2 regions of the Variovorax sp. LjRoot175 genome follow, and region 1 is predicted to be linked to the other one. Evidence: predicted binding sites of a transcription regulator. Region 1 holds the regulator's gene; the other holds the start of a gene.
The links. Region 1 encodes HrcA, which represses chaperone genes, less so after heat shock. Its sites were predicted from a motif close to TTAGCACTCNNNNNNNNNGAGTGCTAA; they were not measured.
Positions count from the first base shown of each region.

Region 2: the regulator HrcA is predicted to act here: its motif matches at 8,774-8,800, upstream of groES (co-chaperone GroES).

Region 1 is NZ_CAXURY020000001.1:1,198,425-1,214,395, reverse strand. It holds gene ACSQ89_RS06130 (RelA/SpoT family protein) at 1-559, shown strand, start outside; gene greB (transcription elongation factor GreB) at 556-1,125, opposite strand; tRNA gene ACSQ89_RS06120 (tRNA-Arg) at 1,182-1,258, opposite strand; gene ACSQ89_RS06115 (hypothetical protein) at 1,512-1,790, shown strand; tRNA gene ACSQ89_RS06110 (tRNA-Ile) at 1,827-1,903, opposite strand; gene hrcA (heat-inducible transcriptional repressor HrcA) at 1,938-2,942, opposite strand; gene ACSQ89_RS06100 (NAD kinase) at 2,971-3,867, shown strand; gene recN (DNA repair protein RecN) at 3,869-5,551, shown strand; gene rapZ (RNase adapter RapZ) at 5,548-6,423, shown strand; gene mutY (A/G-specific adenine glycosylase) at 6,437-7,468, opposite strand; gene ACSQ89_RS06080 (dynamin family protein) at 7,494-9,455, opposite strand; gene mutM (bifunctional DNA-formamidopyrimidine glycosylase/DNA-(apurinic or apyrimidinic site) lyase) at 9,527-10,342, opposite strand; gene ACSQ89_RS06070 (tetratricopeptide repeat protein) at 10,424-12,247, shown strand; gene ACSQ89_RS06065 (lipoprotein insertase outer membrane protein LolB) at 12,244-12,735, shown strand; gene ispE (4-(cytidine 5'-diphospho)-2-C-methyl-D-erythritol kinase) at 12,732-13,592, shown strand; tRNA gene ACSQ89_RS06055 (tRNA-Gln) at 13,661-13,737, shown strand; gene ACSQ89_RS06050 (ribose-phosphate pyrophosphokinase) at 13,816-14,790, shown strand; gene ACSQ89_RS06045 (50S ribosomal protein L25/general stress protein Ctc) at 14,887-15,549, shown strand; gene pth (aminoacyl-tRNA hydrolase) at 15,628-15,971, shown strand, end outside.
Region 2 is NZ_CAXURY020000001.1:4,735,859-4,751,829, reverse strand. It holds gene ACSQ89_RS23710 (ABC transporter ATP-binding protein) at 1-606, shown strand, start outside; gene zwf (glucose-6-phosphate dehydrogenase) at 719-2,188, opposite strand; gene ACSQ89_RS23700 (HAD family hydrolase) at 2,323-2,988, shown strand; gene ACSQ89_RS23695 (lipocalin family protein) at 2,934-3,608, opposite strand; gene tal (transaldolase) at 3,714-4,667, shown strand; gene pgi (glucose-6-phosphate isomerase) at 4,664-6,214, shown strand; gene ACSQ89_RS23680 (DUF805 domain-containing protein) at 6,299-6,637, shown strand; gene groL (chaperonin GroEL) at 6,716-8,368, opposite strand; gene groES (co-chaperone GroES) at 8,401-8,691, opposite strand; gene ACSQ89_RS23665 (hypothetical protein) at 9,054-9,725, shown strand; gene ACSQ89_RS23660 (hypothetical protein) at 9,916-10,344, shown strand; gene ACSQ89_RS23655 (autotransporter domain-containing protein) at 10,453-10,782, opposite strand; gene ACSQ89_RS23650 (alpha-hydroxy acid oxidase) at 10,807-12,021, opposite strand; gene ACSQ89_RS23645 (IclR family transcriptional regulator) at 12,114-12,920, opposite strand; gene ACSQ89_RS23640 (Bug family tripartite tricarboxylate transporter substrate binding protein) at 13,019-13,993, shown strand; gene ACSQ89_RS23635 (VOC family protein) at 14,807-15,286, opposite strand; gene ACSQ89_RS23630 (hypothetical protein) at 15,748-15,971, shown strand, end outside.

The sequences.
Region 1 (15,971 bases):
CGTTGCGAAGCGGCTCATGGCGCTCCTGGCAGAACGCGGCGAGAAGCCCGATGCGCTGATGCTGAGCCGCGAGCGCTTCACCGCGCACGAAGCCGTCTCGCAAGGGGCTGTCACGCTGGACGGCAGCGAGAACTCCTCGGTCCGCTTCGCGCTCTGCTGCCGCCCCATTCCGGACGACCCGATCATGGGCTACCTCGGCCATGGCGAAGGCTTGGTCGTGCACACCGAAGCGTGCGGGGTTGGCCAACGTTTGCGCCACAAGGACAGCGAACGTTTCTTTGCCGTGGAATGGGCCGACGACCCGGTCCGGACCTTCGAGACAGGCGTCGTCATCACGGTGCGCAACGACAAAGGTGTGCTCGCACGCGTCGCCGCAACGCTGGCGGACGCGGAGGCCGACATCACCCACGTGGAGATGGCCGACGAAACGCCGCAGGACTCCACCGACCTGCGTTTCGTGATCGCAGTGCGCGACCGCACGCATCTCGAGGCCGTGCTGCGGGCCGCGCGGCGTACGCCATCCGTGCTCGCGGCCGCACGGACAGTGCCGGCCCCTTAAGCTGCAGCGGGCGGCGGATAGCTCACCGCCAGTATCTCGATCTCGTGCACGCCGCCCGGTGTCGCAAGCTTGACCACATCCCCCTCCCGCGACTTCAGCAGTGCCCTGGCAATCGGAGAAATCCAGCTGACCTGCGCTTGCGCGCTTTCGGCTTCATCGATGCCCATGATGGTCACGACGCGCTCCTCGCCGGTCTCGTCGGCGTAGCGCACGGTGGCGCCGAAGAAGACCTGGTCGCGGCCATGATGGACCGAAGGGTCCGTCACCTCCGCCACCTCGAGCCGCTTGGTGAGAAAGCGGATCCGCCGGTCGATCTCGCGCAGCCGCTTCTTTCCGTAGAGGTAGTCGCCGTTCTCCGAGCGATCGCCGTTCTTGGCCGCCCAGTGCACGGCCTCCACGACCTTGGGCCGCTCGACATCCATCAGTTCGAGCAGCTCGGCACGCAGGCGCGCGTAGCCCTGCGGGGTGATGTAGTTCTTGCTCCCGGCGGGGAGAGGCGGCGCGGCGCCGGCCGTACCGTCGTCATCATCGCCTGCATCGTTTTCTTTGGTGAATGCCTTGCTCATCGCAGAAAGCTCCAATGAAAAAAGCCCGCAACTTTCGTTGCGGGCTTTCCTGATGATGGTGCGGCTGGCAGGAATTGAACCCACGACCCCTTGGTTCGTAGCCAAGTACTCTATCCAACTGAGCTACAGCCGCACAGCTTGCGATTATAGCATCCTCGCAACACCCCATCGCTGGGCAGCGAAAGAAAGAGAGCGGTAGATCGTGTTGGACTTGAGCCGTCGATCAACCGCCTGTGAGTCTACGTCGAGTCAGTTGTGCATCAAAGTCTTGGCAGAAATGTGAACTAAATCATGACATTCCAACCACATGGGCACTGCACCTACAGCGCCACTTGGCCAACTGGCGCTAAAAACGGCTTCCATTAGTTCATTGGATGGAGGTCCCGATGTTCAGCTTTTTCCAGCCCAATCGAAACGGCCACCTCAGGCGAGTCATGGCGCTTCTCGAAGAAGCCCATCTCGCGCGTATCGAGCATCAGGCTGCTGCCGAACATCACGGGGCCTTGGCCCGGATGTATTCCGAACGCGCCAAAAGACTGGAGCGCGAGCTCTACGGCTCGGCACAAATGCCGCTCGGGGACGCATCCACCAAGGGCCAGGACGAGAAAGCGGTCCTCTATGCCCTGGATCCAGGTCGCCGGATCGAGACACAGGCAAAGGCCTGAGGAGTTGGCCCCGCGACTGAGGGCGACAAGGCGTGGTGGTAGGCCGTGATGGGCTTGAACCATCGACCAACGGATTATGAGTCCGCTGCTCTAACCAGCTGAGCTAACGGCCCGCACATCAGGGATTCTAGTGGGCGCCGGGCGCCGCTATTTGCGGTGGCTCAGCGCATTGGTGACCAGCCGCGACGTGATGTCGACGATCTGGATCATGCGCTCATAGGGCATGCGCGTCGGACCGATGACGCCAAGCGTACCCACCACCTCGCCGTCGACCTCGTAGTTCGCGCTCACGATCGACAGGTCGTCGAAGGGCACCACCTGGCTTTCCCCGCCGATGAAGATGCGCACGCCGTCTGCCTTGCTCGACACGTCGAGCAGGCGCATCAGTTGGGCCTTCTGCTCGAACAGCTCGAACGCACGACGCAGGTGGCTCATGTCGCTAGAGAAATCGGTGACGGCCAGCAGATTCCGCTCGCCCGCGATCACGACTTCGTCCTGGGCTTCCGTCAGCACCTCGGAACTCACCTGGACAGCGGCCTGCATCAGCGCAGCGATCTCGCCGCGCAATTGCTCCATCTCGGACTGAAGCCGATCGCGCACCTGCTCGATCGACAGACCCGCAAAGTGCGTGTTGATGTAGTTCGATGCCTCGACCAGTTGCGACTGCGAATAGTCGACCTCGGGGAAGATCACCCGGTTCTGCACATCGCCGTCGGGCGACACGATGATCACGAGCAGGCGGCGGTCGGAAAGGCGAAGGAATTCGATCTGACGAAAAACGGATGCGCGGCGCGGCGCCATCACCACGCCGACGAACTGCGACAGGTTCGACAGCAGGTTCGCCGCGTTCGCGATCACCTTCTGCGGCTGGTCGGGCGCGAGGCTCGGCGGCGTGAACTGCTCGCGCTGGGCAGTCAGCATGGTGTCGACGAAAAGCCGATAGCCGCGCGCAGTCGGAATGCGGCCTGCTGAGGTGTGCGGACTGGCGATCAGCCCGAGCCCTTCGAGGTCGGACATCACGTTGCGGATGGTCGCAGGCGAAAGCTCCAGCCCCGAAGCCCGGGAAAGCGTGCGCGAGCCCACCGGCTGGCCCTCGGCGATATAGCGCTCGACCAGCGTCTTGAGAAGCAACTTGGCGCGATCGTCCAGCATCGACTGATTTTAATGTTGTAATTTGTACATGACATCCAGCTTTCGGCGCGTCGCCCTGATAGGTAAATACCAGGCTTCGGGCGCGCGGGCGCAGGCCGGCGCGCTGGACGAGGTCATGGAGGGCATCGGCGCCTTCCTGGAAGCGCAAGGCTGCGAGGTCTTTGTCGAACAGCCGCGCGACGGCGAGTGCGGCCAGACCCGCTACCCCGCGCTGACTGTCGAAGAGATCGGCCAGCGATGCGATCTGGGCCTGGTGGTCGGCGGCGACGGAACCATGCTCGGCATCGGGCGCCAGCTGGCGTGCTACGGCGTTCCGCTGATCGGCATCAACCGCGGCCGGCTCGGCTTCATCACCGACATTTCCCTCGACAACTACCAGGCGACCCTGATCCCGATGCTGGCCGGCGAATACGAGGAAGACCACCGCAGCCTCATGCACGCCCAGGTGATGCGCGACGGCGTGTCGGTGTTCGATGCGCTCGCCATGAACGACGTGGTGGTCAATCGCGGCGCCACCTCGGGCATGGTGGAACTGCGTGTTTCGGTCGGCCGCCATTTCGTTGCCAACCAGCGCGCCGACGGAATGATCATCGCCTCGCCCACCGGCTCCACCGCCTACGCGCTGTCGGCCGGCGGCCCGCTGCTGCATCCCGCGGTCCCGGGATGGGTGCTGGTGCCCATCGCGCCGCACACGCTCTCGAACCGCCCGATTCTGCTGCCGGATGCCGACGAGGTCCTGATCGAGCTGGTGGGCGGGCGCGACGCGAGCGCCAATTTCGACATGCAATCACTGGCTTCTCTTGCCATCGGCGACCAGGTCGTGGTGCGCCGCTCCGACTACCGCGTGCGTTTTCTGCATCCGAAAGGCTGGAGCTACTTCGACACATTGCGCAAGAAGCTGCACTGGAACGAAGGAGGTTCCTGACATGGCATTGCGCCGCATCGCCCTGCGCGACTTCGTGATCGTGCGCGCGCTCGAACTCGATCTCTCCACGGGCTTCACCGTCCTCACCGGCGAAACCGGCGCGGGCAAGTCGATTCTGATCGACGCGCTCCAGCTGGCGCTCGGCAACCGTGCCGATGCCGGCGCCGTGCGCGAAGGCGCCGAGCGCCTGGACGTGAGCGCGGAGTTCGACACCGATCCTGCCCTGGCCGCCTGGCTGGACGAAGGTGGCTTCGAAGCGGGCGATGTCCTGCTTCTGCGCCGCACCGTCGACCTCCAGGGGCGCAGCCGCGGCTGGATCAACGGCAGCCCCGCCACCGCGACCCAGCTGCGCGAGCTCGGCGACCAGTTGCTGGACATCCACGGCCAGCACGCCTGGCAGAGCCTCACCCGGCCCGAAGCCGTGCGCGGCCTGCTCGATGCATACGCCGGTGTCGGCACTGCCGCGCTCGACAGCGTCTGGCAGAACTGGCGGCAGGCGATCGCTGCGCTCGACAAGGCGCGCTCGGCGCAAGACTCGCTGCAGCGCGAGCGAGAACGACTGCAGTGGCAGGTTGGCGAGGTAATGAAGCTCGCGCCCGGCGCCGACGAGTGGGAGGAACTCTCGGCCAGCCACACCCGCATCTCCAATGCGCAGGCGCTCATCGATGCCGCCGAGGGCGCATGCAGCGCCCTGGAAGACGACGACAGCGGCGCGCTCGCCGCATTGAGCCGCGCTGTCACGCTGCTGCAGAATTGCGAGCACATCGAGCCGGAGTTCAAGGCGCTGGGCGAGGTTCTGGCATCGAGCGTGGCGCAAGCCTCAGACGCTGCGCATTCGCTGCATGGCTACCTGCGCCAGGCCGACACCGACCCCGAGCGCCTTGCCGAACTGGACGAGCGCATGGGACTCTGGATGTCGCTCGCCCGCCGCTACAAGCGCACGCCGGCCGAGCTGCCCGCCTTGCTGGCCGGGTGGCAGGCCGAGCTGCAAGCCCTGGACGCGCAGAGCGACCTCGAAGCCCTCGAGCGTGCCGAACAGACGGCACAGCAGGCCTACATGAAAGAAGCCAAGACGCTGGGCAAGGCGCGCAAGCAGGCGGCACCGCGGCTGGCGCAGGCGGTGACGCAGGCCATGCAGGGCCTCGGCATGCAGGGCGGGCGTTTCGAAGTCGCACTGGAGCCGCTCGCCGAACCGGGCCGAGCCGGGCTCGAAGACATCGCCTTTCTCGTGAGCGGCCACACCGGCAGCACGCCGCGCCCCATCGGCAAGGTGGCTTCAGGCGGTGAACTCTCGCGCATCGCCCTGGCGATCGCGGTCACGACCAGCCAGCTCGGCGCGGCACAGACGCTGATCTTCGACGAGGTCGATGCGGGCGTCGGCGGCGCCGTGGCCGAAACCGTCGGCCGCCTCATGAAGCAGCTGGGCCGCGACCGCCAGGTGCTGGCGGTCACCCACCTGCCCCAAGTCGCCGCCTGTGCGGACCACCATCTGCTGGTCGCCAAGCATCAGACCAGCGCCAAGAGCCAGGACGGCATTCGCACGGAAAGCGGTGTCTCGGTGCTCGACGAGGACACCCGGCCGCGCGAGATCGCACGCATGCTGGGCGGCGAGCGCGTTTCGCAGACCTCGCTCGCGCACGCGCGCGAGATGCTCGGCAAGAAGACGCCGGAGACCTCGTCGTGAGCCTGGAACTCGTGCTGATCACCGGCATGTCCGGCTCAGGAAAGTCCGTCGCGCTGCATGCCCTCGAAGACGCGGGCTACTACTGCGTCGACAACCTGCCGCCCGAGTTGCTTGCGCCCTTCATCGCGCTGCAGCGGCAACAGCAGACGCCGCGGGTCGCGATCGCGATGGACGTGCGCAGCGGGGTTTCGTTGCCGCTCGTTCCGCAGCAGCTCGACGGCCTGCGGCGCGACGGCATATCGCTGCGCTCGCTCTTCCTCGATTCGACCACCGATGCGCTGGTGCGCCGCTATTCGGAGACCCGGCGCCGCCATCCCTTGTCGCGCCAGGAAGGCCGGACCGATTCCCCCGAGCAGCAGCGAGCGCTGATCCAGGCCATCGAGCTCGAGCGCGAGTTGCTGGCCGATCTGCGCGACGGGGCCGACGTGATCGACACCAGCATCATCCGCCCGGCCCAATTGCAGAGCTACATCAAGGCACTGATCGCGGCGCCGGAGAGCACGCTCACGCTGGTATTCGAATCCTTTGCGTTCAAGCGCGGCGTGCCGCTCGATGCCGACTACGTGTTCGACGTGCGCATGCTTCCCAATCCGCACTACGTGCCCGCGCTGCGACCGCTGACCGGGCGCGACACGGCCGTGATCGACTGGCTGCGCGAACACGATGATGTCGCCCGCATGTATGGCGATATCGAACAGTTCCTCGATCGCTGGCTCGACGCGCTGGCCCGCGACCATCGCAGCTACGTCACAGTAGCCATCGGCTGCACCGGCGGCCAGCACCGCTCGGTCTTTCTCGTCGAGCAGCTGGCGCGCGGTTTCGGCGCACGCTGGGCGGCGCTCAAGCGGCATCGCGAACTCGACAGCGTTTAGGCCTGTTCAGGCCCTAAGCCGTCAGCAGTTTGCGCACGGGCGCGGGCAGGCCGAGCGTCGACCACCGGCCGGCCTCGAACCATGCGCCGGCGTCGCTGAGGGGCTGCGCAGCAACGCACTCGACCGACACAGGATGCAGGTGCAGATCCTTGTGCGTGAGCACGTGCACGAAAGCCGCATCGTCGCGTGCGGTCCTGCGGTCGTCGGGCGCCAGCTCGTCCAGCAGCGAGGCCCGGCTCTCGTAGACCGGCAGGCAATAAAGCCCCGCCCAGATGCCGCGCGAGGGACGCTTCTCGAGCCACACGCGGCCGTGCACATCGCGCGCCTGCAGCATCCACAGCGACTGGGCGCTGCGCCGGAGCTTGCGCGTCTTGACCGGAAAGCGCTCGGGCTCGCCCTCGCGCCGCGCCGCGCACAGCTCGTTGACCGGACAGATCATGCAAGTCGGCTTGCGCGGCAGGCAGACGGTGGCGCCCAGATCCATCAATCCCTGCGTATAGCGAGCGATGGCACGCCGCTGTGTCGCCAGCGGCAGCAGCTCGGCCGCCATGGTCCACAGAGCGCGCTCCTGCATGGCGGACGACAGATCGCCCTCGAAAGCCAGCACCCGCGCAAGCACCCGCTTCACGTTGCCGTCCAGGATGGCGACCCGCTCGCCAAAGCAGAAGGCAGCAATCGCGGCGGCTGTCGAACGGCCGATACCGGGCAGAGTCTGGAGTTCGGCGGCGGTGCGCGGAAATGCGCCGCCGAAGCGCTCGACCACCTCCTGCGCGCAGCGGTGCATGTTGCGCGCCCGGCTGTAGTAACCCAGGCCGCTCCACAAGCCGAAGACCTCGTCCTCGGTGCCGGCAGCAAGAGCCTGCACCGTCGGAAATCGTTCGAGAAAGCGCGCGAAGTAGCCCAGCACGGTCGACACCTGGGTCTGCTGGAGCATGACCTCGGAAAGCCAGACGCGATAGGGATCGTGCGTGTTCTGCCATGGCAGCTCGCTGCGCCCATGTCTGCGTTGCCAGCCGACGATGTGCGTGGCGAAGCAGGGCGCCAGCTCCTGCACCGCTGGTTCCGGATCTTTAGGCGGCACTGAGTTCGTTGCGCGCCGCAGCGGCAGTGGGCGCTTCATTGCTCGTGAGCAGGCCGGTGAATTCGCGCAGTCGCACGTGCAGTTCCGTAAGACCGCTTTCCTGGGCAGCGAGCTCGGCGAGGCGCTCATCGAGATTGCCCGCCGCGCCCTGAATGCGCTCGACCGCCTCGATGCGCTTGGTGAAATTGCGGCGGCGCTCCTTGAGCTGCGCATCGAGCTGGGCGCCGGCGCCCTTGCTCCAGCGCTCCACCTCGGTCATGGCCGCTTCGTTGACCACGCGCAGCCGGCTTGCCAGCGCGCGCACGAGCTTGTCGCAGAAATCCGGCTGCGCGAGCTTGAGCAGGTTGCCGACGCCGAGGTAGTGGATGTGGCTGCGCTCGATCTGGCTCAGTTGCTGTTCGAAGCCCAGCAGGTCGGGCTCCGCCGGCGCCTGCAGCGCAAAGCCGTGCTCGGCATTGAGCTGGCGGAACGTGGCGTGCAGCATCGACTGGATCTCGGCCGTGGTCGCCTGCACCTCGCGCAGATTGTTGCGTAACGAGTCGAAGGTTTCTCCGTACACCTTGCGCACGTTGAACTTGATGCCCGGGCGCTTGAGCGCAGAGGCCAAGCGGCCCATGTCGGCCTTGAGCGCGGTGCTGCCGAGCACCGCGTACACCTCGCGCAACAGCTTGCCCTGCACCGAGCGCAGCGCCAGGATGCGCGCGTTGCTGCCTTCGAACTCGGTTTGCTCCTGCTCGATGCGGCTTCGCATGTGGCGGATGACCGACACGTTCTTGCCGCGCAGGCCCTGCAGTTCCAGCGCCTGCTCCGAGAGATCGCGCTGGCGAACCTTGAGGATGCGCGCCGCTTCGGCCTGCAGGGCCGCGATGCCCGCGTCGACGGCGAGCCGCAGCATCTTTTCGCGCTTGCCGAGCAGGCCCTCGCCCAGCACGGCTTCGAGCGCGGGAAGCCGGCTTGCCTGCAGCAGCGGCACATCGCGGCGGATCTTGGCCTGCAGTCCTTTTTGCGCCGACACCGGCAGCACCTGCGGCAGCGGCACGCCGAGCAGTTCGGCAGCGCCCTTGCGCTGGCGCTGGATCTGCGCGTCGATCTGCGCCGGCGTGCTGAGGGTGTCCCACATGGTGTCGATCTTGTTGAGCACCACGATGCGGGTTTCGCCCGCCTCGCTTTCGGTGATCAGGTGCTCGCGCCAGATGGCGAGATCGGAGCGCGTCACGCCGGTGTCCGCGCCCAAGATGAAGACCACGGCGTGGGCCTGCGGGATCAGGCTCACGGTCAGTTCGGGCTCGGCGCCGATCGCGTTGAGTCCTGGCGTATCCAGAATCACGAGGCCCTGCTCGAGCAGCGGATGCGGCATGTTCAGCACCGCATGGCGCCAGCGCGGGATTTCGACGCGCCCCTCGGCGTCGGGCACCGGGTTGTCCTCGGGGGAATCGTCGTTCCAGAAGCCCAGCGAGCGCGCCTCGGCCTTGGGCACCCATCGGACTTCAGCCACCTTGTTCATCGTCTGCGACAACTGCTCGGCATCCTCGACGTCGATCGAGATCTCGGTCCAGTGCTCGGGCTTGTCACGCCAATGAGAGAGCGAATACGGCTCGAGCCGGGTTTCGATCGGCAACAGACGCAGGCAGGGAAGATGGGCAGCGTCGTAACCGAGTTCGGTCGGGCACATCGTCGTGCGGCCCGCGCTGGCCGGCATGATGCGGCGCCCGTAAGCGGCAAAGAAGATCGCATTGATCAGCTCGGACTTGCCGCGCGAGAACTCGGCGACGAAGGCCACCATGACCTTGCTGGTGCGCATCTGCGATTCCAGATCGCGCAACCGCTCGGCCACGCTCTGATCGAGCAGCTCGTTCTCATCCAGCCAGCGCGACAGCCATTTGAGGCGATGCGCGAAGTTGCGTCGCCAGGCGCCATGCTGGTCGAATTGCTGATTGAAAGAACGTGTCAAGGGCGATGTAAAAGTTGCTTACAAAATATAGCACCCACCGGGGCTTGGCGCCTCATCTGTCCGTAGGGCTTTCAGTGCTTTTGGCATTTTGGACAGAAATAGGTGGATCGCTGGCCTTGGCGCATCTGCCGGACAGGTGTCGCGCACACGCGGCATGGTTCCCCGGTACGTCCGTAAACGGTCGCTTCCAGCTGGAAGTATCCACTCTGGCCGTCGACATTGGAGAAGTCGCGCAAGGTGCTGCCGCCACGTTCGACGGCCCGCGCCAGAATTTCCCGCACCGCGGCATGCAAGCGCACGGCGCGCGGCCGGCTGATTCGCGAAGCAGACATCGTCGGGCGGATGCCGGCAAGAAAGAGCGCCTCGGAGGCATAGATGTTGCCGACGCCCACCACCACGTCGCCGGCCAGCAACACCTGCTTGATCGGCGCCCGGCGCCGCCGCAGCCCGGCGTAAAAGCGGTCGATATCGAATGCCTCGCCCAGGGGTTCCATTCCCAGGCCGCCCAACAGCTTGATCGCCAGCGGCGCGGCTTCGTCCTGCACATAGACCACTGCGCCGAAGCGCCTCGGGTCGTTGAGGCGCAGCGTGCCGCGGCTGGTCACCAGGTCGAAATGGTCGTGTGTACCGGGTGCAGGCAGGCCCGCATCGAAACGCAGGCTGCCCGACATGCCCAGGTGCATCAGCAAGAGGCCGGCATCCAGGTCGATCAGCAGGTACTTGCCGCGCCTGCGCACGGCGCGCACGGTGCGTCCCACCAGTTCAGCCGGCTCCACGGCCAGCGCCCAGCGCAGCGGCTTGCCCACGCGCACGGCATCGATGCGCGCGCCGGCAATGCGATCGGCGAAGCCGAGCCGCGTCACTTCGACTTCAGGTAATTCCGGCATGGACGAAGGCTGACATGAAAAGAAGCCGAGGCCGAAGCCCCCGCGTGACCATCGTTCAAAAGCCTGGATTATTATGGTTCGATGACCCCATCGCTCCGCCGATCCCGCCTTGCGGCGGCCGCGCTTCTGACTCTTGCCGCGCTCGCCGTCCAGGCGCAGCCCGGAACGCCAGTCCCTGCAGCACCGACCAGCCCGGCTCCCATCATCGAACCGGCCGCGCCTGCGGTAACGACACCGGCCGCCGCAGTCCAACGCGCCGAAAAGGCCCAGGCCTCGGCGCTCACGGCGGAGCTGTTCTACGAAGTGCTGATGGGCGAGCTGACCGCACGCACCGGCGATCCGGGCTCAGGCTACGCGCTGGTCCTCGATGCTGCGCGCAGGTCGCGCGACGGCAAGCTGTTCCAGCGGGCGGTCGAGATCGCATTGCAGGCGCGCTCCGGCGATGCCGCACTGGCAGCTGCTCGCGCCTGGAAGGAAACGCTGCCCGAGTCGCGCGAGGCACGGCGTTTCGAGCTGCAAATCCTGATCGCGCTGAACCGCATCGGCGAAACCGCCGAACCGCTGCGGGCTGAACTGGCCGCCACGCCGCAGGTGGAACGTCCGTTCCTCATGGCCGTGATCGCGCGCAACTATGCGCGAGCCACCGACAAGAAGCTCGCCGCTTCGGTGGTCGAACAGGCGTTGGCCGACGAACTCAAAAGCCCCGCGACGGGCGGTGCGGCCTGGAGCACGGTCGGCCGCCTGCGGTTGGCAGCGGGCGACACCTCGGGCGCACTCGAGGCGGCGCGAAGAGGCCAGGAAGCCGATCCTTCCTCGGACGGCCCCGCCATGCTGGCTCTGGAACTGATGGACCCCGGCCAGCCGCTGGCCGAACCGCTGGTGAAGCGCTACCTCGCGGGCCCCAAGGCACTCCCGGAACTGCGCGTCGCCTACGCACGGGTGCTGGTGGAAGGGCGCCGCTATGAGGATGCCAGCGCGGAACTCGCCGCGCTCACCGTGGCCCGTCCCGAATTGCCCGAACCCTGGCTGCTGCTCGGCAGCCTGCAGACACAGGCGCGCCAGGACGCGGCGGCCGAAAGCTCGCTCAAGCGCTACATCGGCCTGGCCGACACGCAGCGCGATGCCGAGGCGCGCAGCCGCGGCCAGACCCAGGCCTTCTTGCTGCTGGCGCAACTGGCGGAGCGCCGCAAAGACTTCACGGGTGCCGAGCACTGGCTGGGCCGCATCGACAGCACCGAAGACCTGGTAGGCGCGCAGACACGCCGCGCGGCACTGCTGGTGCGCCAGGGCAAGCTGCCCCAGGCCCGCGAGCTGGTCCGCGGCTTGCCGGAACGCACTGCGGACGAAAAGAAGCAGAAGTTTCTGGCCGAGGTCCAGCTGCTGCGCGATGCCAAGCAGTACCAGGCCGCCTACGACATGTTGACCGAGGCCAGCACCTCCTCACCTCAGGACACCGACCTGATCTATGACCGGGCCATGGTGGCCGAGAAGCTGAACCGTCTCGACGAAATGGAACGCCTGCTGCGCCGCCTGATCGAGCTCAAGCCCGACAACCAGAACGCCTACAACGCGCTCGGCTACTCGCTGGCCGATCGCAAGGTCCGGCTGGAAGAGGCGCGCACGCTGATCCGGAAGGCCGTGCAGCTGGCTCCGGAAGATCCGTTCATCGCGGACAGCCTCGGATGGGTCGAGTTCAGGCTCGGCAACATCGACGAAGCCATGCGCATCCTCGAAGCGGCCTACAAGCGCCGGCCCGACCCGGAGATCGGCGCGCATCTCGGCGAAGTTCTCTGGGCCAAGGGCCAGCGCGATCGTGCGCTTTCCATCTGGAAGGAAGCTCACCTGGTCGATGCCGACAACGAGACGCTGCAGGAAACGCTCAAGCGCCTGCGCGTGAAGCTTTGAACCGTCGCCTGGCATTGAGCGCCGGCTGCGCCGGCGTGTTGCTGCTGGCAGGCTGCGCCAGTCCGGTCGGCCCGACCAGCGCAACCGGCGCGGAAGCCTGGAGCGGCCGGCTGTCGCTGCGCATCGATAGCGAGCCGGTACAAACCTTCTCGGCCCTGTTCGAGCTGCGCGGCGCGCCACGGGCCGGCGAACTTACGCTGACCAGCCCGATCGGCAGCACCCTGGCTCAGCTTCATTGGGCACCCGGCGAAGCGCTGTTGAAGGACGGCAGCAAGACGCGGCGTTTCGACTCGCTCGACGCGCTCATCGAGGCGGCGACGGGTGCCGCCATTCCGGTGGCTGCGCTGTTCGGCTGGCTGGCCGGCCGCGAAGAGCGCGTGCCGGGCTGGCGGCCAGACCTGTCCCAGATCGGCACCGGACGATTGCAGGCCACCCGCGACGCGCCTCAGCCGCGGGCCGATCTGCGCATCGTCTTCGAACGCGCATGAAGGCGCTCTACGACCTTCCGGCGCCGGCCAAGCTCAACCTCTTTCTGCACATCACCGGCCGGCGTGCGGACGGCTACCACCTGCTGCAGTCGGTGTTCATGCTGATCGACTGGTGCGACACCCTGCATGTCGAAGCGCGCAGCGACGGCGCCATCACCCGCGAAGACCTCACCACCGCACTGCCGGCCGACGACCTGGTGCTGCGTGCCGCGAAGGCGCTCCAGGCCTTTGCGCAAACCCCGCAGGGCGCCCATATCGGGATTGCCAAGCAGGTGCCGGCCCAGGCCGGCATGGGCGGCGGCTCCTCGGATGCCGCCACCTGTCTCCTGGCGCTCAATCGCCTGTGGGACCTGAAGCTGCCGCTATCGAAACTGGAGCAGATCGGCCTCACGCTGGGCGCTGATGTGCCCTTCTTCCTGCGCGGACGGAACGCCTGGGTCGAGGGAATCGGCGAAGAGATCACCCCCATCGAGCTGCCGCCAGGCTGTTTTGCCGTTGCCAAGCCGCCCGAGGGACTGGACACCCGTCTGATTTTTGCAGCGCCGGATCTTCAGCGCGCCACACCCGCTGCTATAATCTCGGGCTTTGCTGCATACAGCGGGGCTGGAGCCACAAGTTTCAGCTTTGACTTCGGTCATAACGATCTGCAGCCGGTTGCCGAGCGGCTTTGTCCCGCGGTCACCGAGGCCATCGAATGGCTCGGTCGCCAAGGACTCCAGGCCCGGATGACCGGTTCGGGGAGTTCGGTGTTCGCAGCGATGCCGCATGAAGCGGAACTCGCCGCGGCGCCCTCGGGCTGGCAGGTTCGCAAGTGCAGCAATCTGGCCGTTCATCCCCTGGTGGGCTGGGCGGGCTAGAAGATCAGAGCGCTTTTGTGATCTGATGCGACATATATCGGTTGACGACCTTGGTCGTCGACCCGTGTAGGGGAGTCGCCAAGCTGGTTAAGGCACTGGATTTTGATTCCAGCATGCAAAGGTTCGAATCCTTTCTCCCCTGCCAAATCTTCATTGACACGTAGATTGGCGGCCCTCCAAAAGGGCCATTTCGCATTGCCGGATGCATTTTGCCGGGACGCTCATGCAGGTTCACCACCCTGATTTCATGGTTTTCACCGGCAACGCCAACCCTGGCCTTGCCGCAGAGATCGCGCAGCATCTGGGCACCTCGCTGGGCGCCGCCCGCGTCGGTCGCTTCTCCGACGGCGAAGTCACCGTCGAGATCAACCAGAACGTGCGGGCGCGCGACGTGTTCGTCGTCCAGTCGACCTGCGCGCCGACCAACGAGAACCTGATGGAGCTGCTCATCATGGTCGACGCGCTCAAGCGCGCTTCGGCCGAGCGCATCAGTGCGGTGATCCCCTACTACGGCTATGCGCGCCAGGACCGTCGCCCGCGCTCGAGCCGGGTGCCGATCTCGGCCAAGGTGGTGGCCAACCTGCTCGAAACGGTGGGCGTCGCCCGCGTGCTGACCATGGACCTGCACGCCGACCAGATCCAGGGCTTCTTCGACATTCCGGTCGACAACATCTATGCGTCGCCGGTGCTCTTGGGCGATCTGCGCCAGCAGAACTACGAAGACCTGATCGTGGTCTCGCCCGACGTCGGCGGCGTGGTTCGTGCGCGCGCCCTGGCGAAGCAGCTGAATTGCGACCTGGCGATCATCGACAAGCGCCGTCCACGCGCCAACGTGAGCGAGGTCATGCACGTGATCGGCGAGATCGACGGCCGCAACTGCGTGATCATGGACGACATGATCGACACGGCCGGCACCCTGGTGAAGGCGGCCGAGGTCCTGAAGGAACGCGGCGCCAAGAAGGTGTACGCCTATTGCACGCACCCGATCTTCTCGGGCCCCGCCATCGAGCGGATCGCCCAGGGCAGCGCGCTCGACGAAGTGGTCGTGACCAACACGATCCCGCTGTCCGGCGTCGCGACGGGCTGCACCAAGATCCGCCAGCTCTCCGTGGCGCCGCTGATCGCCGAGACGATCCAGCGCATTGCCAAGGGCGAGTCGGTGATGAGTTTGTTTTCGGACCAGGAAAATCTCTTTTAGAAGAGCCTGGTCTGAGCAAGAAGCCGGGCTCTCTTCGAGGAGCCCATGTTGAAACCGGAGTCGCACTGGTCGCGGTCGACTTCCACAGGAGTAGTTATGAAATTCGTCGCTTATGAGCGCGCAAAGCAGGGCACGGGTGCGAGCCGCCGTCTCCGCATCACGGGCAAGACGCCCGGTATCGTCTACGGTGGCGAAGGCCAGCCGCAGCTGATCGAGCTCGATCACAACGCGCTGTGGCATGCCCTCAAGAAGGAAGCCTTCCACTCGTCCATCCTCGAGATGGAACTCGCCGGCGCCACGACCAAGGTCCTGCTGCGCGACGTGCAATACCACCCGTTCCGTCCGCTCGTGCAGCACGTCGACTTCCAGCGCGTCGATGCCCGCACCCGCATGACCGTCAAGGTGCCCCTGCACTACAAGGGCGAGGAAGAGTCCACGGCCGTCAAGCTGGACCACAACCTCGTGAACCACGTGATGACCGAAATCGAAGTCAGCTGCCTGCCGGCCGACCTGCCCGAGTTCATCGAGGTCGACCTCTCCGGCCTGACGAAGAACGCCACGCTCCACGTCAACGACATCACCCTGCCCAAGGGTGTGAAGTTCGTGAGCCACGGCAAGGTCAACCCGGTGCTCGTGTCGGCCGTGCCGCCGCTGGTCGCTGAAGAAGCCGCGCCGGCCGCCGAAGGCGCCGCCCCGGCAGAAGGCGCCCCGGCCGCCGCCAAGACGGACGCCAAGGCTGCGCCTGCCAAGAAGAAGTAATTCTTCCCGCGCCCCCCAGCCAACGGCCCGCCTCGCGCGGGCCGTTTTCTTTGGGCCAGCCACGGATAATCCGGCTCCATGATCAAGTTGTTCGTCGGCCTGGGCAACCCCGGCCCGGAGTACGAAGCCACGCGGCACAACGCGGGCTTCTGGTGGATCGATGCGCTCGCGCGCGACCGCAAGCTCACGCTTTCGCCCGAGCGCGCCTACCACGGCCTGGTCGCGCGCATGCAGGTGGGCGGGCAGCCCGTATGGCTGCTCGAGCCGCAGACCTTCATGAACCTCTCGGGCAAGTCGGTTGCCGCGCTGGCCCGCTTCTTCAAGATCGAGCCGAACGAAATCCTGGTGGTGCACGACGAACTCGACGTGGTGCCCGGCCAGGCCAAGCTGAAGCTCGGGGGCAGCCATGCCGGCCACAACGG
Region 2 (15,971 bases), 3.5 Mb from region 1:
ATTCTCAAGGAAGGCCCGGCGCTCAAGGCGCGCGTGGGCGAACTGCTGCAGTCGGTCGGCCTGAGCCCGCTGGACATGGTGAAGTACCCGCACCAATTCTCCGGCGGCCAGCGCCAGCGCATCTCGATCGCGCGGGCGCTCGCCACCCAGCCCGAATTCCTGGTGTGCGACGAGCCCACCTCGGCGCTGGACGTGAGCGTGCAGGCCCAGGTGCTCAACATCATGAAGGACCTGCAGCGCGAGCGCGGCCTGACCTACCTCTTCATCTCGCATAACCTCGCGGTGGTGCGCCACGTGGCCGACCAGGTCGGCGTGATGTACCTGGGCCGGCTGGTCGAGGTGGCGGACAAGGGCAAGCTCTTCAGCGAGCCGCAGCACCCCTACACGCGCATGCTGCTGGAGGCGATTCCGAAGATGAAGCACGCCGGCGAGCGGCGCACGCCGGTGCAGGGCGAGGTGCCGAACCCGCTCAATCCGCCCACCGGCTGCACCTTCCATCCGCGCTGTCCGCATGCCAACGCGCGCTGCAAGGCCGAACGGCCGCCGCTGCAGATGCTGCGCGGCGTGCAGGTGGCCTGCCACGCCGTCGAAGAAGGCCGGATCTAGCGCCCCATTCCAGAAACACCGCGCAACCGGCTGCGCCGGGCCGCTGGTGTTGCCCCCTGCAAGGGGGTTGGCGAAGCGACACGAAGTGCGCGCAGCCTGGGGGTGTGCTCAGCTACTGCTCTTCGCTCCAGGCGAAGCCGTCGCGCGCGATCATCGCGCTCGATGCACTCGGCCCCCAGGTGCCCGCTGCGTAAGGGCGCGGCACGCCGTCCGAGGCCCAGCTGTCGATCAGCGGCTCGACCCAGCGCCACGCCTCTTCCTGCTCGTCGCTGCGCACGAACAGGTTGAGCCGGCCGTCGATCACGTCGAGCAGCAGGCGTTCGTAGGCACCCACGCGCTCGGCGCCGAAGCGCTTGTCGAAGTCGAGGTCCAGCTGCACCGGTGCGAGCTGCGGGCCGGCACGGCGGTTGCCGTTGCGCTGGCGGTTGTCCTGCGCCTGCGCGAGCATGTGCAGCTCCAGGCCGTCCTTGGGCTGGAGATTGATCACGAGCTTGTTGACCGCACTGGGCGGCGCGCGAAAGATCGCATGCGGCGTCGGCCTGAAGTTGACCTCGATGCGCGCATCGCGCGAGGCCAGCCGCTTGCCGGTGCGGATGTAGAGCGGTACGCCGGCCCAGCGCCAGTTGGCGATCTCGGTGCGCAGCGCGACGAAGGTTTCGGTGCGGCTCTCGGGGTCCACGCCCGGCTCGTCGCGGTAGCCCGGCACGCGCTCGCCGTAGGCCGTGCCCGAGGTGTATTGCCCGCGGATCGCGTGCAGGCCGATCGACTCCGCAGTCCACGGCTTCAGCGCGCGCAGCACCTTCAGTTTTTCGTCGCGGATCGCGTCGGCATGCGCATTGATCGGCGGCTCCATGCCGATCGCGCAGACCAGCTGCAGCGCGTGGTTCTGCACCATGTCGCGCAACGCGCCGGTCTGGTCGTAGAAGGCGCCGCGCTTCTCGACGCCGAGGTCTTCGGCGATCGTGATCTGGATGTTGGCGATGTGCTCGCGGCGCCAGATCGGCTCGAACAGCGCGTTGCCGAAGCGCATCGCGAACAGGTTCTGCACCGAGGGCTTGCCCAGGTAGTGGTCGATGCGGAACACCTGGTGCTCGTCCAGCACCTTGCACACGGCCTTGTTGATGGCCCGGTTCGAGGCCAGGTCGTGGCCCAGCGGCTTTTCGAGCACGACGCGCGTCTGCGGGCCGTTGAGTCCGGCCGCGGCGATCTGTTGCACCACCTGCGTGAAGAGCGCCGGTGCCGTCGCGAGGTACATCACGACGGTGGTGGCGTCGCGGGTCTTGAGCAGGTCGGCGAGCTTGGCGTAGTCCTCGGCCTTCGACAGGTCCATGCGCAGGTAGTACAGCATCGAGGCGAACTTCTTGAACTCCTCGGGCGTCGGCCGCTTGGCACCCTCGACCGCCTCGAAGCGCGACTGGATCAGCTCGCGATAGCCGTCGTCGGAAAGATCGTCGCGCGCGACGCCGATGATGCGGCCGTCTTCGGGCAGGCTGCCGTGCCGGAAGGCCTGGAACAACGCCGGCATCAGCTTGCGCCACGCGAGGTCGCCGGTACCGCCGAAGAGGACAAGATCGAAACTCATGGATAAATCCGTGTTGTCATGAAATGCCGAGCAGGAGCGTCTGCCTGCGAATGGTAATGGACCGCTCGGGGCTCTACGACTTCGCGTAAGCTCCGAGCCGGCCCCCGGGGCCTTTTTTCTTGGACTCGACGGTAATGAAGAATGTGGTGTTCGATCTCGGCGCGGTGCTGCTGAGCTGGGAGCCGGTATCGCTGGTGCATGCGGAGTTCGCGCACCTGGCGCCCACGGCCGAAGCCGCCCATGCGCTCGCGCGCGAGATGTTCCATCACGAGGACTGGCTGGGTTTCGATCGCGGCACGCACAGCCTCGACGATGCCATCGGTCGCATGGCGCTGCGCCTTTCGCTGCCAGTCGACCGGCTCAACGAGGCGCTGGCGCCCATGGGCGAGCGCCTGGAGCCGATCGCCGTCACCATCGACGTGCTCGACGGGCTGCGAGCGCGCCGCGATGCGGGCGAGGACCTGCGGCTCTACTACCTCTCCAACATGCCGGTGCCCTATGCGCGCGTGCTCGAAGAGCGCCACGCCTTTTTCCGTTGGTTTGACGGCGGCATCTTTTCGGGCGACGTGCGCATGATCAAGCCGCAGCGCGAGATCTACGAGCTGCTGACCGCGCGCTACCGCCTGGCGGCTGCGGACACCGTCTTCATCGACGACTCGCTGGCCAATGTGGTGGCGGCGCGCGAACTCGGGTGGCAGGCCATCCATTGCGAGCGGCCCAGCGCCTTGCCGGCGCAGCTCGCGGCCTACCTGCCGGTCAACTCGACCTTGTCGACGTCGAAGCCCAGCGAGCGCGCGTAGTCGAGCTCGGCATCGAGCGCGGCGTCGTCCAGCCGCGGCGCACGCGACAGCACCCAGAGGTACTTGCGGTCCGGCGTACCGACCAGCGCCACCTGGTAGTCGCGGTCGAGCTTCAGGATCCAGTAGTCGCCCCAGACTGCGGGCAGCCAGCCGAGCCATTCAGGCGCGAAGCGCACTTCGAGGCGGCCTGCGCCCGGCTGGCCGGCAACCGGTGCCACGCGCGCCACGCCGACCGCTTCGTCGAAGCTGCCGTCGTCCAGGATGCAGCGGTTGCGAACCTCCATCTGGCCATCACCCAGCAGCGTGTACTCGGCCGTGGCCGGGCCCGCGCACTGCTTCTGGAAGCGGTTGGGCAGGCGGGCCTGTTCGTGCCACAGGCCGGCGTAGCGCTGCAGGTCGACTGGCGCCACCACCTGGAGCGGCGCGCGCATCAGCGGCGCGCCATCGGCGGGGCCGCCCACGCGTTCGGTGCGGGTCGCCCGGGCGGTCGCGAGCGCGAGGAGGGTCAGCACACCGCCCACGCAAAAAGCCGTGGCCAGCGTGCCGATCGACGCGCTGTGCGCGCGGTCATCGAACGCAGCGGCTGATGGCGACGCATGGTGGTGTCTGCGAAAAGGCATGGGAATTCCTCCGGAGGCGATCAGCGAAGGCTAGTCGCGGGTCCCGCCCGGCCCCGTCAGCCGAGGACCACACGGACTGTAGTTTTGCGGCGGGATAATGGCCGCATGAACCAACTCGATGCCCTCCGTCAATGGACCACCGTGGTGGCCGACACCGGCGATTTCCGCCAGCTGGCGCAGTTCAAGCCCCAGGACGCCACCACCAACCCCTCGCTCATCCTCAAGGCCGTGCAGAAGGCCGAGTACCGGCCGCTGCTCGACGAAGCGGTGAAGAAGCACGGCAGCCTGCCCGTCGACGAGGTGATCGACCGGATGCTGGTGCGCTTCGGCACCGAGATCCTCTCCCTCATCCCGGGCCGCGTCTCGACCGAGGTCGATGCGCGCCTGAGCTTCGACACGGCCGCCACCATCGAACGCGCCGAGCGCATCGTGGCGCTCTACCGGGCCGAGGACATCGAGGTCGAGAAGCGCGTGCTGATCAAGATCGCCGCCACCTGGGAAGGCATCGAGGCCGCGCGCCGGCTCGAAGAGAAGGGCATCCACACCAACCTGACCTTGCTGTTCTCGTTCGCACAGGCGGTGGCCTGCGGCGCGGCGGGCGTCAAGCTGATCTCGCCCTTCGTCGGGCGCATCTACGACTGGCACAAGAAAGCGGCCGGCGGCAGCTGGGACGAAGCGGCGCGTTCGGGCGCCAACGATCCGGGCGTGCAATCGGTGCGCCAGATCTTCGACTACTACAAGAAGCACGGCATCGCGACCGAGGTGATGGGCGCGAGCTTCCGCAACGTGGGGCAGATCGCCGCACTCGCAGGCTGCGACCTCCTGACCATCAGCCCCGAGTTGCTGGCCGAGCTCGCGGCCAGTGAAGCGCCGCTCGCGCATGCGCTCGACGCCGAGGCCGCGAAGGCGCTCGACATTCCCCAGCTCAGGCTCGACGAGCCGGCCTTCCGCTTCGCCCTCAACGAGGACGCCATGGCCACCGAGAAGCTGGCCGAAGGCATTCGCGCTTTCGCGGCCGATGCGGTGAAGCTGGAGAAACTGATGGAGGAGGTCGCATGACGATGAAGACGCGTTGCGATCGCACGGCGGCCTGGGGCCGGCTGCAGGCGCATTACGACGCTGGCGGCCGCGACTTCGACCTGCGGCAGGCTTTTGCCGCCGACCCGCAGCGTTTTGGCGCGTTCAGCCAATCGGCGCCCCATCTCTTCGCCGACCTGTCGAAGAACCTGATCGACGCGAAGACCGAAGAACTGCTGCTGGCGCTTGCGCAGGAGGCTGGACTGGAAGCGCACCGCGACGCGATGTTCGCCGGCGCGCACATCAATGCGACCGAAGACCGCGCCGTACTCCACACCCTGCTGAGAAGTCCCGCCTCCGCACCGGCGCCCGAGCAGCTCGCCGGCGCGCTGGCCGATGTCCATGCCACGCTGGCCGCGATGCTGGCCTACGCCGAGGCGGTCCGCGCCGACCACACGATCACCGACGTGGTCAACATCGGCATCGGCGGCTCCGATCTCGGCCCGCAGATGGCGGTGCGCGCCCTCGACCAGTTCGTGGCGCCGGGCAAGCGCTTCCATTTCGTCTCCAACGTGGACGGCCACGAACTCGCGCGTGTGCTGCGCGACCTGGCGCCCGAGCACACGCTGTTCCTCGTCGCCTCGAAGACCTTCACCACGGCCGAGACCATGGCCAACGCGCAGTCGGCCAAGCGCTGGTTCGAGCAGTCGGGCAGCGTCGACATCGCGCGTCATTTCGCGGCGCTCACCACCAACGTCGAGGCCGCGCGCGCCTTCGGCATCGAGACGACTTTCGGCTTCTGGGACTGGGTCGGCGGGCGCTATTCGCTGTGGTCGGCCATCGGGCTGCCGATCGCGCTGGCGATCGGCGCCGACGGCTTCCGCCGCCTGCTGGCCGGGGCCCACGCGATGGACGAGCATTTCCGCACCGTCCCGCTGGCGCAGAACCTGCCGGTGCGTCTCGGCCTGCTCGATGTCTGGTACCGCAACTTCCACCGCTTCGCCAGCCGCAGCATCGCCCCCTACCACAGCGCGCTGCAGCGGCTGCCGGCCTACCTGCAGCAGCTCGAGATGGAAAGCAACGGCAAGCGTGTCGATGCCGGCGGCCAGCCGTTGCCCTTCGGCACCTCGCCCGTGCTGTGGGGCGAGCCCGGCACCAACGGGCAGCACGCCTATTTCCAGATGCTGCACCAGGGCACGGACGTGATCCCGCTGGAATTCATCGCCGTGCGCGATGCGGCGCACGAGCTCGAGGGCCATCATCCCAAGCTGCTGGCCAATGCACTGGCGCAGGCGCAGGCGCTCATGGTGGGGCAGCGCGACGAGGGCGGGCATCGCAATTTCCCGGGCAACCGGCCGAGCAGCTTCTTCGTCTTCGACCAGCTCGCGCCCGAGGCACTCGGCGCCTTCCTCGCACTCTACGAGCACCGGGTGTTCACCAGCGGCGCGCTTTGGGGCATCAACAGCTTCGACCAATGGGGCGTCGAGCTCGGCAAGGTGCTGGCGCGGGACATCGAACCCCGCCTGGCCTCGGGCGACACGCAGGGTCTGGACGCCTCCACGGCCGGCTTGCTCGCCCGCCTGCGCTAGCGAAGAAGGTCACCAAAGCCGGCGAACCGCCCTTTATGATGGCCGCGGGAGTTTTCCCGGGGAACTATCGAGAGGAGTTGTTCGATGAATTTTCAACAAGCCATTCAGACCTGCTTCAGCAAGTACGTCGACTTTTCGGGTCGCGGATCACGCTCCGAGTACTGGTGGTTCGTGCTCGCCTACGTCATCGTGGCCGTCGTGGCAGGCTTCATTCACGAGATCGTCTATCTCGTCGTCATCCTGGCCTTCCTGCTGCCGCTGCTGTCGGCCGGCGCGCGCCGCCTGCACGACATCGGCAAGAGCGGCTGGTGGCTGCTGATCGGCCTGATTCCGCTGGTGGGCCTGGTGCTGCTGTACTTCATGGTCCAGCCCAGCCAGCCCGAGGGCAACGAGTACGGCGCGCCGCCGCTCGCCGCTGCCTGAGTCCGGCCTCGCAAACGTAAAAAAACCCCGCGGCTTGCGCTGCGGGGTTTTTCTATTTGGCCGGAGGCCGGGCAGACATTACATGCCCATGCCGCCCATGCCACCCATGCCGCCCATGTCGGGCATGCCGCCGCCGGCGCCGGACTCGTCCTTCGGTGCGTCGGCGACCATCGCTTCGGTCGTCAGCAGCAGGGAAGCGACCGAGGCTGCGTTCTGCAGCGCGGTGCGGGTCACCTTGGTCGGGTCCAGGATGCCCAGCTCGAGCATGTCGCCGTAGGTGTCGTTCTGGGCATTGAAGCCGTAGTTGCCCTTGCCGGCCAACACGGCGTTCACCACCACGCTGGCTTCGCCGCCAGCGTTGTTGACGATCTCGCGCAGCGGCGCTTCGATGGCGCGCAGCACCAGCTTGATGCCGGCGTCCTGGTCGGCGTTGTCGCCCTTGAGCTTGTCGCCCACGGCTTGCTTGGCACGCAGCAGCGCCACGCCGCCGCCGGCCACCACGCCTTCTTCCACAGCAGCGCGGGTGGCGTGCAGGGCGTCTTCGACGCGAGCCTTCTTTTCCTTCATTTCGACTTCGGTGGCAGCGCCGACCTTGATCACGGCCACGCCGCCGGCCAGCTTGGCCACGCGCTCTTGCAGCTTCTCGCGGTCGTAGTCGCTGGTGGCTTCCTCGATCTGCACGCGCACTTGCTTCACGCGGGCTTCGATGTCGGCGGGAGCGCCGGCGCCGTCGATGATGATGGTGTTTTCCTTGCCCACTTCGATGCGCTTGGCCTGGCCCAGGTCGGCCAGCGTCACCTTCTCGAGCGTCAGGCCCACTTCTTCGGCGATGACCTTGCCGCCCGTCAGGATGGCGATGTCTTCCAGCATGGCCTTGCGGCGGTCGCCGAAGCCCGGTGCCTTGACGGCCACGACCTTCAGGATGCCGCGGATGGTGTTGACCACCAGCGTCGCCAGGGCTTCGCCCTCGACTTCTTCGGCAATGATCAAGAGCGGGCGGCCGGCCTTGGCGACTTGCTCCAGCGTGGGCAGCAGGTCGCGGATGTTGCTGATCTTCTTGTCGAACAGCAGCACGAAGGGGTTTTCCAGCAACGCCGATTGCTTCTCGGGGTTGTTGATGAAGTAGGGCGACAGGTAGCCGCGGTCGAACTGCATGCCTTCGACGACATCGAGTTCGCTGTCGAGCGACTTGCCGTCTTCGACGGTGATAACGCCTTCCTTGCCGACCTTGTCCATCGCGTCGGCGATGAGCTTGCCGATGGTGTCGTCGCTGTTGGCCGAGATCGAGCCGACTTGCGCGATTTCCTTCGAGGTGGTGGTGGCCTTGGAAGCCTTCTTCAGCTCTTCGACCAGGGCAGTGACCGCCTTGTCGATGCCGCGCTTCAGGTCCATCGGGTTGATGCCGGCGGCCACGTACTTGAAGCCTTCGCGAACGATGGCCTGGGCCAGCACGGTCGCGGTGGTGGTGCCGTCGCCGGCGTTGTCCGAAGTCTTGGAGGCCACTTCCTTCACGAGCTGGGCGCCCATGTTCTGGAGCTTGTCCTTGAGTTCGATTTCCTTGGCCACGGACACGCCGTCCTTGGTCACGGTCGGGGCGCCGAAGGAGCGCTCGAGCACCACGTTGCGGCCCTTGGGGCCCAGGGTCACTTTGACTGCGTTGGCCAGGATGTTGACACCCTCGACCATGCGTGCGCGGGCTTCACCGCCGAAGACTACGTCTTTTGCTGCCATGAGATTTCTCCGAATTCAGATAGAGGGGTTGATTACTTCTCGACGACCGCGAACAGGTCGTCTTCCTTCATGACCAGCAGCTCGTCGCCATCGACCTTGACGGTCTGGCCGCTGTACTTGCCGAACAGGACGCGGTCGCCGACCTTGACGCTCATCGCGCCGAGTTCGCCCTTGTCGTTCTTCTTGCCAGGGCCGACGGCCAGCACTTCGCCCTGGTCGGGCTTCTCGGCGGCGTTGTCGGGGATCACGATGCCCGAGGCGGTCTTGGTTTCGCTTTCAATGCGCTTGACGATCACGCGATCGTGCAAAGGACGAAGTTTCATTGCATCTCCTGGATAAGAAACGGGGTTTGGTTCGGGCGCTGGCATGGTTGCCGGCTGCCCAGCCACTGGAAGCGGGGGGTTGTTAGCACTCCTCTTCAGTGAGTGCTAATCATAAGGGCATTTGGCGGGGTTTCAAGGCCCGGCGGTCCAAGTGCGGTGCGGAAGGTCAGTGGACCTTGCCTTTCGCTTCACTGGACTTTGCCTTGGTCGTCGACTCCCGCTGACGCTCGTTCGACCCCCCGCTGATGAAGCCTCATGCGAGCGACGCCCAGCTGAGATCCCAGCTGGGCAGGGCAGAATCGGCCAACCGCCGGATTCGGGCCAGAACCAGCACTCACCGTCGTCGTCCAGCCAGGAGCGATATGAAATATGCCATCCACAAAGCCGGCCCTCTTCTTCAGGTTTTTGGTCTTCTGACTTTTTGGGTTGCCAGCATCTTGCCGTTCCTGTTCACGTGGGCACGCCTTGGTTTATGGGTCGCCTTGGCTGGTGTCGTGCTTTGCCTGTCGGGCCTTCTCCTTCAGTTCCGCGCGACTCGCCACCTCGCAGACTCGGAATCGTTCGAGCTCCAGCGCCCAAGCCCGACGATTTTCCTTTGGGAGTTGACCCTCCGGCGGACAGTTCTCGCCTTCTGCGTGGCACTTGGGATGCATGTGGTCGTTACCAGCCTCTGGTATGCGACTGGCCGTTTGGGTCCGCTGACGTTGGCGGCTGAGCAACGTGAGGCAATGAGGACGCACACGCAACTCTTCATGCCTGTTTGCTTTGGCTTGGTCATCGGTGTATTGCCGGGCGCCTACGCCTTTCAAAAAGCGGTGTTGCTGACCGTCTTGTTGGCTGCCGCGGGCGGGGCCTTGCACTGGGTCGCTGGGCGGTCGGGAATACAAGTCGATTGGCCGACTTGGCATGGTTCAATGATGCTGGCGTTTCTGTCTGTTCTCTTCATGCTTCCACTGACGATGCTCGGCTGTGTCGTTGGCAGAGCCGCGCTGCACATTGCTCGGCGTACCGGGAGACCTTGGATTTGGTCATAGGAACGAGTGCGACGTTGGCCGAAGTGTTTTGAGACTCTTCGTGCGCTGGGGCGAGCGGCTTGCTCTGAACCTGCTGTTGAACGCCTGATCTGTAGAAGTCCGTACAGCCGGTATGAGCCCGTCGACGCCGTCGAGGATGTGGCAGGATGCGGCCCAAAACTAGACGTCCAACTCGAAGGCAGAATCTGGCATGCAATCTAAGCAGCTTCTCGCGCAGAACATCGAGTTCGGCAACGCCGGCGATATGGACACCCAAGAGACCGGCTGGTTTGTCGGATTCCGCGACTGGACCAAGGGGGCATCAAGCCACCTCCGCCACGTGCCTGCTGACGAACCTGCTGCTGGGCTATGCGTCAAGTGGTTCTCTCATCCGGCAGGCAATCCAAACGGCGAGTTCAAGCCGCTGAGCGACGGGAGGACGATGTCAGTCTTGGTGAGCCCGACCAGCGAATTCAGGATTGAGTTCTCGGTAACCGCCGACTTCGCGTCGCAGGATGTTGTGGCGCACACCCTGCGCCGCCATGGTGACTTTGTCATTTGGGGCCCAGGCCTCTTCCACCGCGCCTTTGGAGTCCAGCCGGCATGCATACTCACCGTCCGCTGGTCTCCGCAGCGATAGATGGCAGCCGGCCATGAGCTGCCTTCGAATTGCCGAAGGGCAAGCCCGCTCCAGGTCCGAAAGCGGACATGGCGGCATCCATTGCCGCGATGTCGCAGAGCGAACCCTTCAGAAAGCCCAGCTTGCCTGCACACGCAAGCTGTGGTCCTCGAACGCGCTGGCGTACTGGCCGGCGTAGACCACCCACAGCGTCGCGCCCGGCTGCCATTGCGTTTCCGCGCCCCGCTCCAGCGTCGCCACGTTCCGTGCCACCGGCAGGCCGCGCACCGAGAAGGCGGTCTGGTCCGCGAAGCTCATCGCGCGGATTGGCATGGTGTTGCCAAAGGCGCGGCGCCAGCCGATCTGTGCATGCAGCTTGGTCCGCGCGGTGACCTCCTGGCTCAGACGTAGGCCCGCACCCGCAAAGCCGGTCTCATCGGTTTCGTTGCCCGCGCGAATGAGGCGGTCGAAGCAATGTCTACGCTACACGGCGACCAACTGCTCCATGTTCAGATCCGCCAGCCTCTGCACGCCGAGCAGCGCCATGTCGCGGTGCACTTCGTCGCGCAGCAGCCCGACAGCATGCGCGACACCGGCCTGCCCACCTATGGCCGCTGCATAGGCCATGGGCCGCCCCACGAACACATGGTCCGCCCCCAGGGCGAGTGCCTTGAGCACATCAGTGCCGCGCCGAACGCCGCTATCCAGCATCAGCGCCATGGCGCCCTTGGCTTTGGCCGCCTCCGGCAACACCAGCAAGGGAGGTGCGGTGCCGTCGAGTTGCCGGCCGCCGTGGTTGGACAGGATCACGCCGTCCGCGCCCGCCTGTTCCGCGCGCTTCACGTCGGTCGCGGAGATCAGCCCCTTGATCACCAACTTGCCGCGCCAGCGTTGGCGGATCAATGCCAGATGTTGCCAGCTCAGGTGATCGCGCAGGCCGAACTGCCGCACCACGCTGCGCGAGAGGATGGGGACACCACGCCCGGCACCGGCGTTCTCGAAGTGCGGCATGCCGTGCTGCGCCAAGGTGCGGGCCAAGGTGCCCAGTAGCCAGTGCGGCCGCGTCATCCCGTCCCACGCCAGGCGCAGGCTGGGGCGCAGCGGCGTGGAGAAGCCGACCCGCACGTTGTTCTCGCGATTGGCCAGCGTGGCCGTGTCGACCGTCACGACCAGGGTCTTGAACCCTGCCTTGTCGACGCGCTCCAGCAGGCCTTCGATGTGCTCGGGCTCGCCAGGGATGTAGGCCTGGAACCAGCCGCAGGTGGGGGCCGCCTGAGCGACGCGTTCCATGCGTGTCAGTGATGCGCCGCTAAGCACGTAGGGAATGCCGGCCGCCTCGGCCGCGCGCGCCATCACGACATCGCCGTCGAAGGCGAACAGCGCGCACAGGCCCATGGGCGCGATGCCGAACGGAGCCTTGTACGTCTGGCCCATCAGCTGACGGCTCTGCTCGCGTGCGGATACGTCCACCAGCACATTAGTGCGGAACATCCACTTGCGGAACGCCGCAGCGTTTGCCTGGAGGGTCACGTTGTCTTCAACGCCGCCTTGCAGGTAGCCGAAGATGGGGCGGGGTAGGATGCGGCGCGCGGCCGGCTCCAGATCGCCAAGGGAAAGAATGCTGCGTAGCCTGGGAGGCAGGTGGCGGCGCGCATTGGGCGCGGGGCCGAGTTGTTTCCGCGGTGGGTTTGTCGTCATGGGATTCCGTCGAGGCCCTGCATTCATGCAGGAAGCGCCCGGATTGGAATCCAGTCGGCCCCTGCCGGCAATCTGTTACGCAGAGCGTAACGTCAGGGGTGCCATGTGGCGCGCAGCGAGGTCGCGGAAACGCCTCCCAGCGCAATGCCCAGCTGCCGTGCCGCGGCCATCGTGATGGGCGCCAGCCGGCGCAGCACCGGCGTGGTCAGCCGCTCCACCGGCCCGGAAGTGCTGACCGCACCCAGCACCACACCGTGGGCACCCCGGACCGCTGCCGCCACGGCCGCTGCGCCCGTGGAGCGCTCTGCTCGAGCGTAATGGAACCCACGCCGCCGGATGCGTTCGTACAGATCGCCTGGCTCGCCCAGGGCGGCCAAGATGGCGCGGCCCGGTGCACCCAGTTCCAAAGGCAGCAGTTCGCCCGAGCGCGGGTGGTCCGGCCTTGCGTTCGGTCCGTCGCAGCGCATGAGGCAGCTGCGCAGATTGCCTTCGTGCACGTAGAACGAAGAGCTTTCGCCGGTTTCCGCCGCCAGCCGGAGCAGGATGGGCTCGATGACCGAGCCCACGTCGAACTGCGCCTGGTAGCGCGATCCGATCCAGCCAGCGAACGGCCCCAATCGCCAGGCGCTGTCCTCGCGCTGCACCAAAAAGCGCGTCAGTGCCAGCGTTCGCGCGAGCCGCAGCGCGGTGGGTTTGTGCATGCCGGTACGTCGCGCCATCTCGGTCAAGGTCAGGAACACCTCGTCCGCGCTGTCAAAGGCCTGGAGCAATGACATGGCACGGATCACCGCCTGGATGTGGTCGCGTCCCGGCGCTTGCCCGGTGTCGGCCAGGCTCTTCGACGGCGGGCGGACAGCTGGCGCGGCTGGGGAGTTACGACTGCGGGTACTTTGGGCCATGGCCGGATGGTAGCTGTTACGCCTGTCGTAACGCGTTGTCCCGGCTTGCAACTCGCACCATCATCCCGGCCCTGACAACTCCAGACAGAGACGAGGCCGTGAACTTTCCCATGCATTTCAGCCGACGCCGCGTGCTCAGCGCGGCCGCTCTGCTGCCCCTGGCCGCCAGGGCGCAGGCAAGCTATCCGAGCAAACCGATCCGGATGATCATCCCGTTCGCCGCTGGCGGCGCAACCGATGTCCTGGGACGCGATCTGGGCCAAGCGATGACGCAAAGCCTGGGCCAGTCCTTCGTCGTCGAGAACATGGGCGGCGGCGCGGGCGTGCCGGCGCTCAACACGGTGGCGCGCGCTGCACCCGATGGCCACACCGTGATGTTCTGCGCGTCTGGCAACATCACGGCGCAGCCGCTGCTGAGCAAGAACCGCGTCGACATCCTGAGCCAGGTGGCGCCGGTTGGCATGGTCGCATCCGCGCCGCATGTGCTCGTGGTGAACGGCAACGGGCCCTTCAAATCGGTCGCGGACCTGATCGCCTATGCCAAGGCCCACCCGGGCGAGCTGAACTTCGCCTCTGCCGGGGTTGGGGGCCTCGCCCACCTGGGCACCGAACTGTTCGCCAGGACGGCCGGCATCAAGGTCACGCACATTCCGTACAAGGGGGCAGCGCAGGTCAACACCGACCTGATGTCGGGCCAGATCCAGGCGATCTTCGGCACCATGCCTTCGTTCATCGGCTTGATTTCGCGTGGGGCGATACGAGCCGTCGGCATCACCGCACCGAGCAAGGCCAGCCCGCTGAAGGGCCTGCCTCTGATTTCCCAGACCGTCCCGGGCTTCACCTACAGCACCTGGAATGCCATCTTTGCGCCCGCGCGCACGCCTGCAGCCTCTATCGCCAAGCTGTACGAAGCCATGCAGATTGCGGCGCGCAATCCCACGCTGGCCCATCGCTTCGACGAGCAGGGCGTGGACATCGCACTGGCGTCGCCTGAAGAACTGCGCAACCTCGTGCGCAAGGAATCGGTCATCTGGGACAAGGTGATCAAGGACGCCCGCATCGAACTGAACTGAAGAAGCGGTGATGCCCATGGTGCCGCGCCACCGCGGCTCCTTGTGCACCAATTCCCTGCCGAGCCAGCCGTCGTCGAGCGAGCCGCAAGCTGGTGATCATCGTCGACGACAGTCTGAAGCCAACCCAACCAACGGAAAGATTCCATGAGCCAACTCCCCGAAGTCGTTCGAGAGATCGAGCGCGTGAGCGCCGAACTCGTCGCCAAAGCGAGCGGCGTTGGCAGGCAATGCTGCGGACCGCTAATCGGGTACTCAACCGATAACAACCGAGGCGGCTGGCAAGCAGTTACCGTAGATTGTTGAGAGTCCGCTGCTGCCAAAAGCGGTCACCGACTTTCAGACGTCGACCGGTTGAATCCGCAGCCCAGAACGGCTGTTCACGGCCCGATCATGGCCGACGACCAGGCCCCCTCGCGGGCCCATCGGCAGAGTCGACGGGAGTGGTGGGTTACGGGCGGAACAGACCGGAAAATTCAATGTGTGGTGAAAACTCCACCGGGAAATTCAAACTATGTTGAACATCCGGTTCAACGTAGCGTGGTGAATCTGCGCGCCAGGCGTTGATTTGCATGGCACCCGTGTGCAGCCCTTGTCGCACGTCAACAGAGAGTCGAGAAGGAAGCCATGCTCAGGTGACGCTCGCGCGAACTGCACACACGCTGGCGGCACACCTTTCGAGGGCCAACCTAGGCCAACACTGAGAGGGGAGGAGGGCGCACCGCCCCTTGATGCGGCGGAGTTCTAGCAAAAAAATCGTGGCGTTCCGCGTGCGTGGCTGTCGCGGCGACGGGGGCTGGGCCGGCATCGGGAGCGTCAGCCGCGCCGAGCCGCTTCGATCGCAGCGATGTCGATCTTTCTCATCCCCATCATGGCTTCGAACGTGCGCTTGGCCGCCGCTCGATCAGGATCGGCGATCGCGGCCGTCAGGGCGCGTGGCGTGATCTGCCACGACAGTCCCCACTTGTCCTTGCACCAGCCGCATGCGCTTTCCTGGCCGCCGTTTCCGACAATCGCGTTCCACAAGCGGTCCGTTTCGGCCTGGTTGTCGGTCGCAACCTGGAACGAGAAAGCCTCGTTGTGCTTGAACGCCGGGCCCCCGTTCAGTCCGAGACAAGGGATGCCCATCACCGTGAACTCGACCGTCAAGACATCGCCCTGCTTGCCCGCGGGATAGTCGCCAGGCGCGCGATGGACAGCTCCCACCGCGCTGTCCGGGAACGTCTCGGCGTAGAACTTCGCGGCGTCCAACGCGGTGCCGTCGTACCAGAGACAAATCGTGTTCTTGCAGACCATCTTGGTTCTCCTAGATTGGGACAGGTACGTGCATTCAAGCCGCCGAAGAAGTGATTCGTCGGCAAGCACGTAGCCGCTAAATTCTGCCCCTATGGCTCCGGGCCGGAGCGAAAAATTCAATGTTCGGAGGCGTGAAGACCACAGGATCGAATGTCTAGCGGCGCATGAGCTGAACGATCAACGGCGCAGTTCCCCGGTGCGCCCTTTCGGATCAATGACTTAAGCCGTCTTGGTGCTCAATCTCCAGTGGCTGGCGTTCCACAGTCGGCGGTTTTCAACTTTAGCCCTGAATTTTTTGCAGCTTAGTTTGAACTCGCCGCGCCCCCAGTGGGGGAGGAGGCGCCCGACCGGGGGGCCGTCTTCTGCTGCGGGATCAGCCGTCAAACCCATGACATTGCCCCCGTTGCGTCCGAGCAGGAGTGGCGCATACTGGGCTGCAGAAGTCTCACCATTGACCACCGATGAACATTTCCCCGGCGCGCGACCACGCCGATCCGCCTGCTGCTCCGCCAGACTGGACGATCGAGTTTGGATCTGAGCCCGTAGGCGAAGGCAATTATTTTTTTGCCGATGTAAAGCGGGCCGGGAAAGTGATGTTCCGAATCGGAGTTGGCGGCGTATCCGAAGAGGCAAAAGCAAGGAAGCTGCTTGCGGCCAAGGCGCGCGCCTGGATCGACGAGTTCCT